3 regions of the Xanthomonas sp. CFBP 8443 genome follow, and region 1 is predicted to be linked to each of the others. Evidence: predicted binding sites of a transcription regulator. Region 1 holds the regulator's gene; each other region holds the start of a gene.
The links. Region 1 encodes FliA, which starts transcription of late flagellar genes. Its sites were predicted from a motif close to TAAAGTTTNNCNNNCNNNGGCCGATAA; they were not measured.
Positions count from the first base shown of each region.

Region 2: the regulator FliA is predicted to act here: its motif matches at 1,744-1,770, upstream of NUG20_RS06600 (GGDEF domain-containing protein).
Region 3: the regulator FliA is predicted to act here: its motif matches at 3,355-3,381, upstream of NUG20_RS17225 (methyl-accepting chemotaxis protein).

Region 1 is NZ_CP102592.1:2,444,786-2,450,641, forward strand. It holds gene NUG20_RS10395 (flagellar motor protein) at 1-557, opposite strand, end outside; gene NUG20_RS10400 (chemotaxis protein CheA) at 901-2,637, opposite strand; gene NUG20_RS10405 (protein phosphatase CheZ) at 2,642-3,250, opposite strand; gene cheY (chemotaxis response regulator CheY) at 3,250-3,642, opposite strand; gene NUG20_RS10415 (RNA polymerase sigma factor FliA) at 3,660-4,409, opposite strand; gene NUG20_RS10420 (MinD/ParA family ATP-binding protein) at 4,406-5,290, opposite strand; gene flhF (flagellar biosynthesis GTPase FlhF) at 5,277-5,856, opposite strand, start outside.
Region 2 is NZ_CP102592.1:1,533,251-1,539,106, forward strand. It holds gene NUG20_RS06595 (catalase) at 1-1,436, opposite strand, end outside; gene NUG20_RS06600 (GGDEF domain-containing protein) at 1,887-3,356, shown strand; gene NUG20_RS06605 (hypothetical protein) at 3,414-4,139, shown strand; gene NUG20_RS06610 (class I SAM-dependent methyltransferase) at 4,377-5,165, opposite strand; gene NUG20_RS06615 (DUF2938 domain-containing protein) at 5,167-5,658, opposite strand; gene NUG20_RS06620 (helix-turn-helix domain-containing protein) at 5,741-5,856, shown strand, end outside.
Region 3 is NZ_CP102592.1:4,113,616-4,119,471, reverse strand. It holds gene ggt (gamma-glutamyltransferase) at 1-1,357, shown strand, start outside; gene NUG20_RS17230 (BCCT family transporter) at 1,368-2,945, opposite strand; gene NUG20_RS17225 (methyl-accepting chemotaxis protein) at 3,412-5,262, shown strand; gene NUG20_RS17220 (hypothetical protein) at 5,458-5,856, opposite strand, start outside.

The sequences.
Region 1 (5,856 bases):
AACGCGGCGGCGATGCCGTGGCCGAGCTTGCTCGGGTCGGCCAGGTTCTTCATCACCGCGATCAGGCCCAGCACCGCGCCGATGATGCCCAGCGTCGGCGCGTAGATGCCCATGCCTTCGAACACCTTGGCCGCGGCCAGGTCACAGTGCTCCTGGCCGTCGAGGTCGATCTCCAGCATGTGCCGGATCGACTCCGGCTCCACGCCGTCGACCAGCATCTGCAGGCCCTTGCGCACGAACGGGTCGCTCTGGTGCTGGACCTGGTTCTCCAGCCCGAGCAGGCCCTGGCGGCGGGCGATGTTGCTCCACTCCACGATCTGCTGCAGCAGCTGCTGCCGATCGCTGGCCGGCGGATGCAGGATCCACTTGGCGATCTGGAACGCGCGCCGGAACACCGCCGGCGGCGTGTGCACCAGGATCGCGGCGACGGTGCCGACGATCACGATCACGAACGCGGCCGGCGACCACAGCGCCGAAATGCCGGCGCCCTTGAGGATGCTGCCGCCGACCAGCGAGGCGATCGCCAACAGCAGACCGATGAGACTGAGTTTGTCCATGCAGGATCTATCGGCAGATGGGGGAGGGACTTGATGGTGGAGCTCGGGACTCGGGACTGGGCACCCGGGACTCGGAGGGTGGTCGCGAGTGCGCTGCGTTTTTGCTTTTCTGTGGGAGGGGCTTCAGCCCCGAGGCGTTATCGGTACGGCGTCGGGGCTGAAGCCCCTCCTACAGAAAAGCGGCTGGGTTAAAAAAAAGCCGCTTTTTCTTCAGAAAAATCGGCACTTTTTTCATCAAATCGCTTGACAGCGATTTGGCCCGGGACATCATCCCGAGTCCCGAGTCCCGAGTCCCGAGTCCCGAGTCCCGAGTCCCGAGTCCCGAGTCCCGAGTCCCGAGTCCTCAGCTCTTCAACCCATCCACATCCAGGATCAGCGCCAGTCGGCCGTCGCCGATCAGGGTCGCGCCGGCGTAGCCGGGCAGGCCGCGCAGGGCGCGCGGCAGCGGTTTGATCACCACTTCCTCGCGGCCGCGGACCTGATCCACGACCAGGCCCATGCGCGATTCGCCGGCCTGCAGCACCACCACGGTGAGCAGCGGCAATTGCGGCGCCTCGATGTTCAGCCACTGGCGCAGGTCGACCAGCGGCAGGGTGTGCGATTGCCGGTCGAGCACGGCGCGGCCGTCGAACCAGCCCAGCGAGCGGCTCGGCGCGTGCAGCACTTCCACCACGCGCGCCAGCGGCAGCGCATAGACGGTGTCGCCGGCCTGCACCAGCAGGGTCGGCAGGATCGCCAGGGTCAGCGGCACGCGGATCAGGAAGCGGCTGCCGCGGCCCAGTTCGGACTGGATCTGGATCTGCCCGCTGAGTTCGCGGATGCGCGACTGCACCACGTCCATGCCGACGCCGCGGCCGGAGATGTCGGTGACTTCGGACTTGGTCGAGAAGCCGGGCAGGAACACCAGGTGCAGGCATTCCTCGGTGGTCAGGCGCGCGGCGGCTTCCGGATCGATCAGGCCCTTCTCGCGCGCTTTCTGGCGCAGGCGTTCGGGGTCGATGCCGGCACCGTCGTCCTGCACCTCGATGCTGACGTAGTCGCCTTCCTGCTGCGCCGACAGGCGCACGTGGCCGCCGCGCGGCTTGCCGGTGGCCTCGCGCAGCGCCGGGGTTTCGATGCCGTGGTCGATCGCGTTGCGCACCAGGTGCACCAGCGGATCGGCCAGCGCCTCGACCAGGTTGCGGTCCAGTTCGGTTTCGGCGCCGATCAGTTCCAGGTCCACTTCCTTGTTGAGGGAGCGGGCGACGTCGCGCGCCACCTTCGGGAAGCGCGAGAACACCTTGCCGACCGGCTGCATGCGGGTGCGCATCACCGCCGACTGCAGGCGCGCGGTGGCGATGTCCAGGCTGCTGACCGCGCGGTCCAGTTCCTCGTCGCGCAGGCGCACGCGCAGGGTCTTGAGCCGGTTGCGCGACAGCACCAGTTCGCCGATCAGGTTGACGATCGCGTCCAGGCGCTTGGTGTCCACGCGCACGGTGTGTTCGGGTTCGGCGGCCTTGGCCGGCGCGCCGGCGGGCTTGGCGCTGGGTGCCGGCCGCGGCGCGGCGGCCGGTACCGGCAGCGCGGCCGGTGCGGCACCGCCGTGCAACTGGTCGAGCAACGCTTCGAATTCGTCGTCGTCGATCATCTCGCTGTTGCCGCCCGCGGCCGCTGCCGGCGCGGCGACCGCAGCGGCCTTGGCGCTGGGTGCGGCGGTCTCTTCGCCGCTGGTCGCGAACTGCGCGATCAACTGCTGCGGCGCGCGCGGCGGCTCGTTGCCGCTGCCGAACGCGTCGAGCATCGATTGCAGGTAGTCCAGCGACTGCTGCGCGGCGTCGAAGTGCCGCGCCTGCAACGTGGCCTGGCCGGCGCGGGCCTGGCCCAGGGTGTCCTCGGCGGCGTGGCACAGCTCGACCATGGCGTTGATCGCCAGGAAGCCGGCGCCGCCCTTGAGCGTGTGGAAGCCGCGGAACACCGCGTTGAGCTGGTCGCTGTCCTCGGGCGCCTGCTCCAGCGACACCAGCTGCTCGCCGAGCCGGTCCAGGATTTCCTGGGCTTCGATGATGAAGTCGGCAGCGATGTCGTCGGGTACGGCGCTCATAAAATTACAATCCCAGTCCGGACAGCAGGTCGTCGGCGTCGTTCTGCGACACGCCGTGACGGTCCAGTCCGGCCAGTGCGGGGCCGGCCAGGCTGCCGTCGGGTTTCTTGTCTTCCTTCGGCGGCAGGCCGAGCGCGCCGAAGCCTTCGTGGACGCGGCGCACGATGGTCGCGACGCGGCGGATGATCTGCCCGGTCAGGTCCTGAAAGCTCTGCGCCAGGGCCATCTCGGTGAGGTTGTGGCGGATCTTGTCGAGGATCTCGCCCTGGTCGCCGGTCAGCCCGCCGGCGCGCAGCTGTTCGGCCAGCGCGCGGCATTCCTCGGCCAGGTCCAGGGTGCGGTGGCTGGCCTCTTCGGTCATCGCCACCACGTGGTCCAGGCGCGAGCAGGCATCGTCCAGCTCGCCGGCCTCGGTGGGCACGGTCGGCAGTTCGCCGAGCGCCTGGCCCAGGTCGCGCGCCAGCCGGCTCAGGCCCTGCATCATCGGCCGCGTGCGCCAGGCGGCGAGCGTGTCGATTTCCTTGCGCCAGCCGGCTTCGTCGCCTTTTTCCAGTGCGTCCAGCGCACCTTGCAGGCGTTCGATCAGGGCGCTGCGTTCGGCGGTGGCTTCCATCAGGCGGTCGCTCCCAGGCGCTCGAAGATCTTGCCCAGCTTTTCCTGCAGGGTCTGCGCGGTGAACGGCTTGATGATGTAGCCGTTCACGCCGCACTGCGCCGCCTCGATGATCTGCTCGCGCTTGGCCTCGGCGGTCACCATCAGCACCGGCAGGTGCTTGAGCTTGTCGTCGGCGCGGATGTTGCGCAGCAGGTCGATGCCGGTCATGCCGGGCATGTTCCAGTCGGTGACCACGAACTCGAACGGTGCCGAGCGCAGTGCAGCCAATGCACTGTTGCCGTCTTCGGCCTCTGCAGTGTTGGTGAAGCCGAGATCGCCGAGCAGGTTCTTGACGATGCGCCGCATCGTCGAGAAATCGTCCACGATCAAAATCCGCATGTTCTTGTTCACCGCTAACTCCTTGGGTCTTATTCTTCGTCTTCCAGGCCGGCGTCGGCCGCTTCGAACGCTTTCAAGCGCCCGCGCAACCGTACCGTGGCCTGGCCGTGGATCTGGCAGACGCGCGACTCGCTGACACCGAGCACCGCGCCGATTTCCTTCAGGTTCAATTCCTGTTCGTAGTACAGCGACAGCACCAGCTGCTCGCGTTCGGGCAACTGCGCGATCGCCTTGCCCAGCTCGCGGCCGAATTCGCTGCGTTCCAGCATCTGCTGCGGATTGGGCCCGCCCTTGGCGATGGTGTCCAGCTCGCCGTGGTCCTCGACCCGCGATTCCAGGCTCAGCACCTGGCCGCGCGCGGCATCTTCCATCAAGCGCAGGTATTCGGGAAGCGGCATGTCCATCGCCGCGGCCACTTCGTTGGCGGCGGCGGCGCGGCCGGTGCTCTGCTCGATCTTGCGGATCGCCGAGGCGGCGTCGCGGGCGCGGCGGTGCACCGAGCGCGGCACCCAGTCGCCGCGGCGGATCTCGTCGATCATCGAGCCGCGGATGCGGATCGAGGCGTAGGTCTCGAACGAGGCGCCCTGGTCGGCGTCGTAGCTGCGCGAGGCCTCGATCAGGCCGATCATGCCGGCCTGGATCAGGTCGTCGATCTCGACGCTGGCCGGCAGCCGCGCGGCCAGGTGGTGGGCGATGCGCCGCACCAGGTCCGAGTGCTGGGCGATGTAGTCGTTGGAGCTGTTGCGCTGCACGGCGCGGTATTGGGCGGCGACGTTCATGCGGCGACCCCCCGCTGGATGATCCGTTCGACGAAGAACTCGACGTTGCCGCGCGGTGCGGTCGGCGCCTGCCAGCGCGCGGTGCGCCGGGCGATCTCGGCGATCGCCTGCGCCGACGGGCTGGACGGGTAGGCCTTGACCACCGGCTGCTGGCGCTGCACCGCCAGGCGCAGCCAGTCGTCCTGCGGCACGCAGCCCAGGTAGTTCAGCGACACGTCGCCGAGGAACTTCTCGCAGACCCGGCTCAGCTTGTCGTACAGCAGGCGGCCTTCGTTGAGGTCGCGGACCATGTTGGCGACGATCTGCACCCGGTCCACGCCGCGTTCGCGCGACAGCACCTTGATCAGCGCGTAGGCGTCGGTGATCGAGGCCGGCTCGTCGCAGACCACCACCACCGCGTCCTGCGCGGCCTGGCAGAAGGTCAGCACGCTGTCGGTGATGCCGGCGGCGGTGTCGATGACCATCACGTCCAGCTCGCGCTGCAGCTCGGAGAACACGTTGACCAGGCCGACGTGCTGGGCCGGCGGCAGCTCGGCCATGTGCCGGCGGCCGGAGGCGGCGGGCACCACCATCAGGCCGTTGGGCATGTCGATGATCACCTCTTCCAGCGTGCAGCGGCCGGCTACCAGGTCGCCAAGGGTGAACTTGGGGGTCAGCCCGAGCACCACGTCGACGTTAGCCAGGCCCAGGTCGGCGTCCAGCAGCAGGGTGCGCTTGCCCATGTCGGCCAGCGCCATCGACAGGTTGACCGAGATGTTGGTCTTGCCGACGCCGCCCTTGCCGCCGGTCACGGCGATGGTACGCACCGGGCCGAGCGGTTCGCTGCGGGTGGCCGACAGGGGGAAGGCATTGGTCAGATTGGCGTAATCACGCGACGGCATGGTTCTGCTCCGGAGTACAGGGCTTATCGGCAGCGCGCCGCAAATCTTCAAGGCGCAATACCAGGCTGGCGGCGTTGGCGCGGTGCAGGTCGTCCGGCACGCGCTGACCATCGGTCACCCAGGTGATGGGAAGCCGGTGGTCTGCGACCACCGACAGAGCACTGCCAAAACGCCCGGTTTCATCCAGCTTGGTCAAGATCACCCCCTGCGGATCGGCGCCGGCGAACCGGCGCACCACCTCGTCCAGGTCGGAGAAATGCGCGTTGGCAGGGAGTACTAGCAAGGACCGGACCACTCGCGAGGCGCGCAGCCAGTGCAGCTGCGCGACCAGCGCGCGGTCGCGCTGGCCCATGCCGGCGGTGTCGATCAGCACCAGTTTGTAGTCGCGCAGGCGCTCCAGCAGCTGCTGCAGGGCGGCGTCGCTGTCGGCCTCGTGCACGGCGATGCCGAGCTGGCGGCCATAGCTGTGCAGCTGTTCGCGGCCGCCGACGCGGATGGTGTCGGTGGTGACCAGGGCCACGTCGCGGGCGGCGTGGCGTTCCAGGAAGCGCGAGGCCAGCTTGGCG
Region 2 (5,856 bases), 910 kb from region 1:
TGCGCCTGCTCGGGCTTGCTCTGGCTGCGGAAGAACATGCGCGCCTGGCTGTAGTGGTCGGCGAAGCTCGCGGCGCGCACCCGGCCCTTGCTGCCGTGCTCGCCCGGCGTGGCGTGGCTGGGGAAGCCACGCGCGCTCTCGCGCGGGGTGTCGTCCTGCAGCGAACTGGGCTCGTAGGCGACGCGGCCCTTGGGCACGCTCATCTGCATGTGGCCGTCGCGTTGCAGGTTGGCGAACGGGCACTTCGGCGCATTGATCGGGATCTGGTGGAAGTTCGGCCCGCCCAGGCGGCTGAGCTGGGTGTCCAGGTAGGAGAACAGGCGGCCCTGCAGCAGCGGATCGTTGGAGAAGTCGATGCCCGGCGCGATGTTGGCCGGGCAGTACGCCACCTGCTCGGTCTCGGCGAAGAAGTTGTCCGGCCAGCGGTCCAGCACCATGCGCCCGACGATCTTCAGCGGCACCAGTTCCTCGGGAATCAGCTTGGTGGAATCGAGATGGTCGAACGGGAACTTGTCCGCCTCTTCCTCGGTGAACAGCTGCACGCCCAGTTCCCATTCCGGGAACTCGCCGTGCTGGATCGCCTCGAACAGATCGCGGCGGTGGAAGTCCGGATCGGCGCCGGCCAGCTTCACCGCCTCGTCCCAGACCGTGGATTGCAGGCCCAGCTTGGGCCGCCAGTGGAACTTGACGAAGGTGCTGTTGCCGTGGCCGTCGAGCAGGCGGAAGCTGTGGATGCCGAAGCCTTCGATCATGCGCAGCGAGCGCGGGATGGTGCGGTCGCTCATCGCCCACATGATCATATGCAGCGATTCCGGGGTCAGCGAGACGAAGTCCCAGAACGTGTCGTGCGCGCTGGCCGCCTGCGGGAAGCCGCGGTCCGGCTCCATCTTCACCGCGTGGATCAGGTCCGGGAACTTGATCGCGTCCTGGATGAAGAACACCGGGATGTTGTTGCCGACCAGGTCCCAGTTGCCTTCCTTGGTGTAGAACTTGACCGCGAAACCGCGCACGTCGCGCGGCGTGTCCACCGAGCCGGCGCCGCCGGCGACGGTGGAAAAGCGGGTGAACACCGGGGTCTTGACGCCGACCTCGGTGAGGATCTTGGCGGTGGTGTACTGGTCCAGCGAGGCGGTCAGCTCGAAATAGCCGTGCGCGGCGCTGCCGCGCGCGTGCACGATGCGCTCGGGGATGCGTTCGTGGTCGAAGTGGGTGATCTTCTCGCGCAGGATGAAGTCTTCCAGCAACGTCGGCCCGCGCGGGGTGACGCGCAGCGAGTTCTGGTTGTCGGCGACCGGGATGCCCTGGTTGGTGGTCAGCGGCGGATGCGTGCCGCCGGCGCTCTGGTGCAGTTCGTCGCCATGGCCGCGCCGGTCGGCGACGGCGCTGGTATCGACGGGAGTGCTGGACTTGCTGGGCTTGCGCGGCGGGCTGGCCATGGGATGATGCTCCGGGGGATGGGGCGAAACGGCAGAAGGCAGCACGTACTGCAGGAAACGCACGTGCTGCAGGAAAAGCGATGGAGCATCCGCTCGATGCTGTGCCGCGGGGCGTGAACGGTCCGTGCACCTGCCGCTCGCCGTGCGAGGCGCTGCAGGTCGCGACGCGGCGCGAGCAGGGCGCACCTGGTGGCTTGCCGCTGCGCCGGGTGGTGGCCAGCTGCGATGGGGGTCCGGTTTGCGCAACGGTGCGGCACTACGATCGAAGGTTCGAGTGGCGGAGCGGGCGTCGCCGCCGAACTGGCGCTACAGAACCGCGGCGCGGCGCCGATAGTGCGTTGAGCCTGGCTCCATCGACGCGCCCCCGCGTGGGGGGGGGGGGGGCGAACATCGGCAGCGGCTGCGATGCAGTGCGCCGCCGGCCTATCGTGTGCGACGGAGAATGTAGTGTTGCCTATCGTCGTCATCGGATTGTTGCTCGCCCATGCCGTGGTTGCGCATGGCGGCGGCACCAGCACGCCCGCGGCGCACTGGTGCGGCCTGGCGGTGCAGGCCATGGCGGTGCTGGCGGTGCTGCGCCGGCTGCGGCATGCGTCGGTGGTGGACCGGATGCCGTGGCGGCTGCTGGCGTGCATGGTCGGCGTGCAGATGCTGTGGACCGGCTGCAACCTGCTGGCGCTGCTGTTGCCGCAGCACGGCCCGGCGCTGCAGAAGCTCGGGGTGATGTTCTCCGGCTCGTCGATGCTGCCGGCGCTGTTCCTGATCGCGCGCTCGTTCAACCGGCCGCAGCCGCGGCTGATCGTGGCGCTGGACGCGTTGCTGGCGCTGGCCGGTGCCGGCCTGCTGTATCTGCTGATCGATCTGGCGCTGTCCTCCAGCGATGGCTTCTCCGAACCCGACGTCAGCCTGATCATCAACCATGGCGACGCGATGGGCCTGCTGCTGGCGTCGATGGCCACGCTGCGCCTGCTCGGCGCCGGCGGTTGCAGCCGCCGCCATTTCTATTTCACCGCCAGCGCCTATCTGTGGGTCAATGGCGCGGTGGCGGCGCTGTACAACCGCATCGAGCTGGGCGGGCTGCCGTGGTGGGGCGGGCTGCTGATCGACCTGCCCGGTGCGGTGCTGGTGTTGGTCGCGTCGCTGCCGCGCGGGCGCTGGTTGCGCCGCGCGCGGCCGACCTTGCGCGGCGCGGAACTGATCGCCGCGTTCGCGCCGATCGTGTTCTCGCTGGCGGTGCTGTTGCTGGCGATCAGCGTGGCGCGGGTGAGCTTCGTCTGGGGCATGGCCGCGGCCACGCTGGCGGTGATGGTGTACGGGGTGCACGTGGCGTTCCTGCACAGCGAGCATCTGGAAATCCAACGCATGAGCCGCTTGAGCACGCGTCGCCTGCAGCAGCAGGTGGCGCGCGATCCGCTGACCGGCATCGCCAACCGGGTCGGCCTGGCGGCGCGCTTGCGCGACCTGGACAGCGGCATGGACTGCTCGCTGCTGATGATCGACATCGACTTCTTCAAGCAGTTCAACGACAGTCACGGCCACGTGGTCGGCGACGCCTGCCTGGTCGAGGTGGCCACCGCGCTGGCCGAAGCCTTGCCCGCGCATACCGCCACGGTGGCGCGCTACGGCGGCGAGGAATTCGCGGTGGTGCTGCCGGACACCGCGGCCGACGCCGCCGACGCGATCGCGCAGCGCCTGCTGGCGGCGATCGCGCAGCGGCAGATCCCGCATCCGGCCAGCCCGATGGGGGTGGTCACGGTCAGCATCGGCATCGCCACCCGTCCGGCCACCGCCGATGCGGCAATCGAGTTGCTGCACCACGCCGACGCGGCGCTGTACCGCGCCAAGCGCAACGGCCGCAATTGCTGCGCGCACGCGCAGGATGCGGCGGCGGGCGCGCCGGGCGTCGCCGCGCCGGGCTGAGGCGACGCCGGCATTCGTGCCACCATGACGGCTCCTTCCTGCATGTTCGAGAGTGTGATGGCGCCCAGGCTCGCGTGGTCGTGTCTGCCCCTGCTGCTTGCCGCGGTCGCCGCCGCGCAGGCGCTGGAACCGCCCGCGGTCACCTATCCGCCGCTGCCCGCGCACGGCCGCGATGCCGCCGCGTTCGTGCCGTCGGGCTGGACGCTGGAGTTCGAGCGCCGCGGCGATTTGAACGGCGATGGCCGCGCCGACCTGTTGCTGGTGCTGAAGATGGCCGATCCGCGCAACGTGCTGGACAACGGCGGCTTCGGTCCGGACCGCTTCGACACCAACCCGCGCATGCTGGCGGTGGCCTTCGCCGAGGACGACAGCTACCGGCTCGCGCTGCGCGACCACACGCTGATCCCGCGCCCGGACGCGCCGAACATGGAGGACTATCTCGATGGCGGCGAACCTGACATCGCGCGCGGCGCGTTCTCGGTCAACCTGCACCAGTTCTCCAGCGCCGGCAGTTGGAACACCTCCGAGACCACCTTCCTGTTCCGCTACCGGCAGGACTGTTTCCAACTGATCGGCTACGACATGCGCGGCCTGCACCGCGGCAGCGGCGAGGTCACGGAGATCAGCGTGAACTACCTGACCGGCAAGGCCAAGCTGCGTGGTGGCAGCATCGAGGACAGCGCGCTGCGCACGCACTGGCGCCAGCTGCCCAAGCAGCCGCTACGCTGCCTGCAGCAGGTCGGCGACGGCTTCGCCTTCGATCCCGGCGTAGCGCGCGACTGAGCGCGGCGCGCTTCGCAAAAGCACGCCGGCGCCGCATACATCGCTGGCGTCTTCTTCGGTGCGTGGCAGGGAGAGCGATGCCACCACGTCGTCCCTGTACGCATCCACGGAATGCGGCCGGCTCGCGCGGGTAGGCATGCGCCCACTTGCCGGCGTTGCATCACGCTGGATGCTCAAGCGCTTGTCGATCTACGGCGTCGCGGCATGGATGAGCTGTTCGTCCAGGCCAGGCCAGTGCTATTGCGGAACACGCCCCGTCACCGCATTGGCGCGGGCGCTGCAGGTAAGACGGCCGGAAATTTCCGCTGGCAGGCGCGCCCGTAGACGTGCCTTGAGAACGGCCAGGTCCTCGGTCGCCATCGTCGCGAGCGTCGCTCCGACGCTCGGCGCTCCCAGGGCCGTCGCCCAGAAGTCGTCGAAGCCGGCGAACGTGCGGCGCACGACGATCTCCCGCGTGTCGATTGCATCCAGGCCAGCGCCAGCCCACAACTCCCGCATGACCTCCATCCGTGACGCCTCGGGACTCGGCGGCGCCGGAACCGCGATGCCAAGCCGGCGGATTTCCGCCAGCAGCGCTTCATACGGAAAGCCGCCGCCCGGCATGTCCCAGGCGTAAGCGGCAACGGTGCCGCCAGGGCGCACCACGCGTTCCATTTCGGCAATGCCCTTGGCCGGATCGGGAACGAAGAACACCACCAAGGGCATGACGGCGACATCGAACGCGCTGTCGGGGCAAGGCAGCGCCATCGCGTCCCCTCGGCGGAACTGCGCGGCGCGAAGCCCAGGTCGCATGCGCGCGTAGGCAAGCTGCTCCTCGGAAGGGTCCACCCCCTGTACCGAGGCCGGGCGACAGCGCGCGACGAGCATTTCAGTGAAGGCGCCATTGCCACAGCCGACGTCCAGCCAGCGCTGGTCCGGCTGCGGTGCGAGCCAGTCGAGGAACGTGTTCCCCGCAAGCCGGCTCCACGTTCCCATGTACCGCTCATATGCCGCGCCATCGTGGAAATGGATCTGATCGGTCTTCATGTCAGGCTCCCGACAGTTCGATCAACACGGCCGAAAGAAACAGCCCGGCCCCGAATACCGCGTGCGTCGCCAGGCTGCGCAGGCAGTTCCTCAATGGCGTGGGCGTCTTCGACGCTGCGAATCCCGCGCCCATGGCGGGCTGCATGACCAACAGCGGCACCACGACGGTCGCCATGCCCATCGCCACGGCAGGCAACAAGGCGGGTTCGCGCAACCAGGCCAGGCCCTGCACGGCCACCATCAGCGCCGCGAAGGCGATGCCGACGGCATAGTGGATCGCCCAGCCGAGCGGCCGCTCGCCCGGTATCGGCGCAGCCTCCCCGATACGGGCATGGGCGAACCTGCCGCGACGCAGGTGCCCCGCCCAGCGCCCGACCAAGGCGTAGTCGAGCGTGGGCATGCCCGCGCGCCTGAGGGCCAGCAGCCATGCATCCATGACGGCGGTGGCGCCGATCCCGACCAGCATCACCCGTACCGCATCCATCCACGTCATGCCTGTTCCTTTGTCGATTGCTCCAGTGGAGCTTCAATGGCATGGTAGAAGTTGAAGTCAACTTCAAGTCAAGAGGTGTGCGATGGACATTGCCGAAGTCGCCAAGCGCACCGGTGTGCCGGCCTCCACGCTGCGGTTCTACGAAAAGAAGGGGCTGCTCCCGGCAAGCCGCGCGGCGGGTGGCCGGCGCCACTTCGC
Region 3 (5,856 bases), 1.7 Mb from region 1:
GTTCCAGCGCCGCGGACTGAAGGACATTCCGCCGACCGGGCCGTTGCCGGTGTCGGTACCGGGCGCGGTGGACGGCTGGTTCGCGCTGCACGAGCGCTTCGGCCGCAGGCCGATGGCGCAGAACCTGGCGCCGGCGATCCGCTACGCGCGCGAAGGCCACCCGGTCGCCGAGACCATCGCCTATTACTGGGACCGCTCGGTGCCGCGGCTGTCGCAGTATCCCGGCTTCAAGGAGCAGTTCACCATCGACGGCCATGCGCCGCGCAAGGGCGAGCTGTGGAAGAACCCGAACCTGGCCGACACCTTGCAGCAGATCGCCGATGGCGGCCGCGACGCGTTCTACAAAGGCAAGATCGCGCGCACCATCGACGCCTATTTCAAGGCCAACGGCGGCTTCCTCAGCTACGAGGACCTGGCCAGCCACCGCGGCGAATGGGTCGAGCCGGTCAGCACCAACTACCGCGGCTACGACGTGTGGGAGCTGCCGCCCAACAGCCAGGGCATCGCCGCGCTGCAGATGCTCAACATCCTGGAGGGCTACGATTTCTCCAAGATCGCGTTCGGCTCGGCCGAGCACATCCATCTGTTCGCCGAGGCCAAGAAGCTGGCCTTCGCCGACCGCGCGCGCTTCTATGCCGATCCGGCGTTCCAGCCGGCGCCGCTGGCCAGGCTGCTCTCCAAGGACTACGCCACGCAGCGCCGCGCGCTGATCTCGATGGACAAGGCCTTGAAGGAAGTGCAGCCGGGCACGCCTAAGCAGCTGGAAGAGGGCGACACCATCTACCTGACCGTGGCCGATGCCGACGGCATGATGGTGTCGCTGATCCAGTCCAACTACCGCGGCATGGGCAGCGGCATGGCGCCGCCGGGACTGGGCTTCATCCTGCAGGACCGCGGCGAGATGTTCGTGCTGAAGAAGGATCATCCCAACGGCTACGCGCCGGGCAAGCGCCCGTTCCAGACCATCATCCCGGCGTTCGTGACCAAGGACGGCAAGCCGTGGCTGAGCTTCGGGGTGATGGGCGGGGCGATGCAGCCGCAGGGCCACGTGCAGATCGTGATGAACCTGGTCGATTTCCACATGAACCTGCAGGAAGCCGGCGATGCGCCGCGCATCCAGCACGAAGGCTCCACCGAGCCGACTGGGCAGGCCGCGGCGATGCGCGATGGCGGCGAGCTCAACCTGGAGACGGGCTTCTCCTACGACACGATCCGCGCGCTGATGCGCAAGGGCCACCGCGTGATCTTCGCCGACGGCCCGTACGGCGGCTACCAGGCGATCGCCCGCGATCCGGCCAGCGGCGTGTACTACGGCGCCTCGGAAAGCCGCAAGGACGGCCAGGCCGCCGGCTACTGAGCCGGCGCGCTCACTCCTGCGCTTGCGCGCGTTCCGCCTCCCCGCGCGTCTGTTCCTGCGCCGCCTGTTCGCGCGCGATCCATGCCTCGATCATGTGCCGGGTACGCTGCGCGCGGCGGCGTTCGCGGGTGTGCTCGGCGTCCAGCACGCGGTAGAGCGAAACGATCACCAGCACCATCAGCACCGCGAACGGCAGCGCGGCGATGGTGATCATGCCCTGCAGCGCGTCCAGGCCTCCGGCCAGCAACAGCACCGCCGCGATCAGCGCCACCGCCACGCCCCACACCAGCTTGCGCGCCAGCGGCGGGTCGCCGGCCTCGTCGGTGGACATGCTGGCCAGCACCAGCACCGCCGAGTCGGCCGAACTGACGAAGAAGATCGTCAGCAACAGCAACGCCACGCTGGACAGCAGCAGTGAACCGGGCAGGCTGTCGAACAGGGTGAACAGCACCGTCTCGTAGCCGTTGCCCAGCGCCTGCAGCATGTCGACGTGGCCGAACAGCTGCGCCCACAGCGCAGCGCCGCCGAACACCGAGAACCACACGAAGCCGAGCAGGGTCGGGGCCAGCACCACGCCCACCACGAACTCGCGGATGCTGCGTCCGCGCGAGACGCGGGCGATGAACGCACCGACGAACGGCGCCCAGGCGATCCACCATGCCCAGTAGAAAATGGTCCACTCCGCCACCCACTTGCTGCCGGAGAACGGCGACATGCGCAGGCTCATCGTCACCAGCTGGTTGAGATAGGAGCCCAGCGTGGTGGTGAAGGCGTCGAAGATGAAGCCGGTCGGCCCCAGTACCAGCACCGCGGTCAGCAGCAGCGCGGCCAGCGCCAGGTTGAAGTTGGACAGCCACTTGATGCCGCGCTCCACGCCGCTGGCGGTGGAGGCCATGTACAGCACGAAGGCCACGGCGATGATGCCCATCTGCACGGGGATGCTCGCCTGCACGCCGAACACGCGCTGCAGGCCGGCGGCGATCTGGATCGTGCCGAAGCCCAGCGTGGTGGCCACGCCGATCGCGGTGGCCACCACCGCGGCGATGTTCACGGCGTGGCCGAACCAGCCGCGGTGGTGGCGGCCGATGACCGGCTGCAGCATGTCGCTGACCAGCCCGCGGCCGTTGCGGTTGTACTGGAACCAGGCCATCGCCAGGCCAATCAGCGCATAGATCGCCCAGGGATGCAGGCCCCAGTGGAAGAACGCGTAGCGCATCGCCGCGCGCGCGGCCTGCATGCTTTCCGGCGGCAAGCCTTCCGGCGGTTTGAGGAAATGCGAGATCGGCTCGGCCGCGCCCCAGAACACCAGGCCGATGCCCATGCCGGCGGCGAACAGCATCGACAGCCAGCTGGCGCGCGAGAAGTCCGGCTCGGCGTCCTCGCCGCCGATGCGCAGATGGCCGAAGCGGCCGAAGGCCAGATACAGCATGAAGGCCAGGGTCAGGAACACCACCAGCAGGTACATCCAGCCGGCGCCGCGGATGACCTGGGCCAGCGCCGCCTGCACCACGCCGTCGAACGGGCCGGGCGCGAGGCCGGCGATCAGCACCAGCAAGGCCACCAGCGCGATGGAAATACGGAACACCATGAAGGAGCGTCTCCGATCAAGAATCGAGAGAGGGAGCGCGCCGGCCTCGCAGCGATGCGCAGGCGCGAGCGGCACGCAGCGGTTGCCGGTCTGCAAGCGTTGCGGCGGCAGTGAAGGGCAGCGCAGGAACGAAGCAGGCAAGGGTACCGGGCGGATCGTCACGGCGCCGTTATGGCGCGATCCGCTGCGCATGGCGTGAGCGTGCTTCATGCCGCCCATGCAGAAGTACCGCCAGAGCACACCGCCGACCGACGCATCTCGGGCTGAACCTGGGAATCGCCACGACCTCCGCCGCCGTGCGCGTCCCCGGACGGTCTTCGCCGCCGCGAAGAGTGCGACAGACGGGAACGGGCGGGGCGGCGGCCGGCACCTGAACGAGCATGACGCCGGTCGCGCTTGCGCGCATGCCCTCAGGTTGCGCGGTGGCGGCCGATACCATGGCGTGGAATTCCTGGAGGGGAAGACGATGTCGTTGTTCACACGCAGTCCGGATGCTGATGCCGGACACGCCGCGGCCTTGCCGGATGCACCGGTGGCGCTGCTGCGGCTGGACCCGCAAGGGCGGATCGCCGCCGCCAATCGCGCCGCGCTGGACCTGCTCGGAGTGCCCGCGGACGGCTTGATCGGCGAACCCTGCGACGCGGTGTGGGGCCTGCCGCTGGCATCGCTGGCCGGCGCCGAAGGCAGCTGGCTGGCCTCGGCGGACGATCCGGCGCGGCGGGTGCGCTACCAGCGCGATCGCGACGGCGACGGCTGGCTGCTGTCGCTGCCGCATCCGGAGACCGCCGCGCTGCTGCGCGACGTGGCCCTGCTCGGCGCCGGGCAGGCGCAGGGCGCGACCAGTCCTGCGCTGCAGGCGCTGGCGCAGCGGCTGCAGGCCGGCGCCGAAGCGCAGGCGCTGCTGGAGCGCGTCGGCGAGCGCCTGACCGGCTGCGACCTGGACCTGGGCCTGAGCACGCCGCTGTCCGCGCAGGACACCGAGGCGATGGCCGGGCGGCGCCTGTCGGCCGGATTCGGCAACCTGGCCGAGGCGATCCGCCAGGCGGTGGCGCTGTCGCTGCAGATCGCCGCCGACGTGCCACACGTGGTCGCCGAGAACGAGGAACTGGCGCAGCAATCGCAGACCCAGATGGAGGCGTTGCAGACCGTGGTGGCGACCACCCGGCGGCTGCTGCAGGGCCTGCAGGAGATGGACCAGGAACTGCGCGTGGTGATCGCGGTGGCGGCCAGCGCCGACGACAGCGCGCGCCAGGGCGTGGAGGCGGCGCGCACGCTGGGCCAGGCGATGCGCGAAGTGGAGCGGCGTTCGGCGCGCGCCACCGAGGTCATCGAGGTGATCGACGCGGTCGCCTTCCAGACCAACATCCTCTCCATCAACGCCAGCATCGAGGCGGTGCATGCCGGTGCCGCCGGGCGCGGCTTCGCCGTGGTCGCCAGCGAGATCCGGCGCCTGGCCGAACGCGCCGCCGCCGCCGCGCGCGACGTGCGCACCATCATCGGCGAGACCGGCAGCGCCTTGAACGACAGCGCCGCCTCGGCGCAGCGCACCGAGCAGGTGCTCGGCGGCATCGGCCAGCTGCTGGGCCGCGCCAGCGCGGCGATGGAGACCGTGGCCACCCGCGTCGCCGCGCAGGGCGAGGAGATCGGCGGCATCGACCGCGCGGTCGAGCACGTGGTCGGGCTCAGTCGCAGCAATCTGGAGCATGTGGCGCAGGTGGTCGAGCGCAGCGCGGCGCTGGCCGCGGGCAGCGCCACGCTGCACGACTGCGTGGGCCTGTTCCGCTTGCCCACCGATCCGATGCAGCAGCCGCGCCACGCGCGCATTCGCGAACTGGCGACGGCGACCGCCGGCAGGATCGGGCAGGCGCTGGCCGAGGCGATCGCGCGCGGCCGCATCGGCGAGGAGGCGTTGTTCTCCACCGACTACACGCCGATCGCGGGCATCGATCCGCCCAAGTACCGCACCGCCTTCGACGCGCTGTGCGACGAACTGCTGCCGCCGTTGCAGGAACCGCTGCTGGCCGCGCATCCGTGGATCGTGTTCGCGATCTGCGCCACTGCGGACGGCTACGTGCCGACCCACAACCTGCGCTTCAGCCAGCCGCTGAGCGGCGACCGCGCCCGCGACCTGGTCGGCAACCGCACCAAGCGCATGTTCACCGACCGGGTCGGGCGCAGCGTCGGCCGCCACACCCAGCCCTATCTGCTGCAGGTGTACCGGCGCGACACCGGGCAGATCCTGTTCGACCTGTCGGTGCCGGTGTACGTGCGCGGCCGCCACTGGGGCGGCTTGCGCGTGGCCTACGTGCTGGAGTGAGCGCCGCGCGCGGACGCCGGACAAAAAAACGCCACCGGCATGACCGGTGGCAGGGAGAGAGAGTCGTCGTTCTTGTGGGGCCCAGGCTACGCCCGGCAGTTCGCCGTGATGTGCCGCAAGGCGCTGCGCGCGTGGCGGGGCTGACAAGAAGCGGACCCGGTTGTGCGCCGATTCAGCCGGCCGCCTCTCGCAGGCTCAACGCAGCGGCGAGCGGCCTTCCCAGAGTTCGCCGCAGACACTGTCGATGTCGAGCGCGTCGTCCTCCAGCACGGCCTCGACGAACGCCGCGCGCGCTTGCTGCGGAGTCATGCCGTCGCTGAAATCGCGCGCGATGCGTGCGTCCGCCGGCAGGCTCAGGACATTGGATACCGGCGCGACCAGGTCGGCCTCGAAACCGCCGACGAACGCGAAGGTATGCGCGTCTTCGAGCAACGCGCCCACCCGGGCGTGCCCGGCGCAGCCGAACATACGATCGCCGTAGGACAGGCCGACCAGGGTCTGGCAGTCCAGGTCGCCGAGCACGTAGATGCCGCCGTTGCCGATGACCGCGCGGGCACGCAGCCGCCCGGCGACGATCAGGCTGGCGATGTCGTT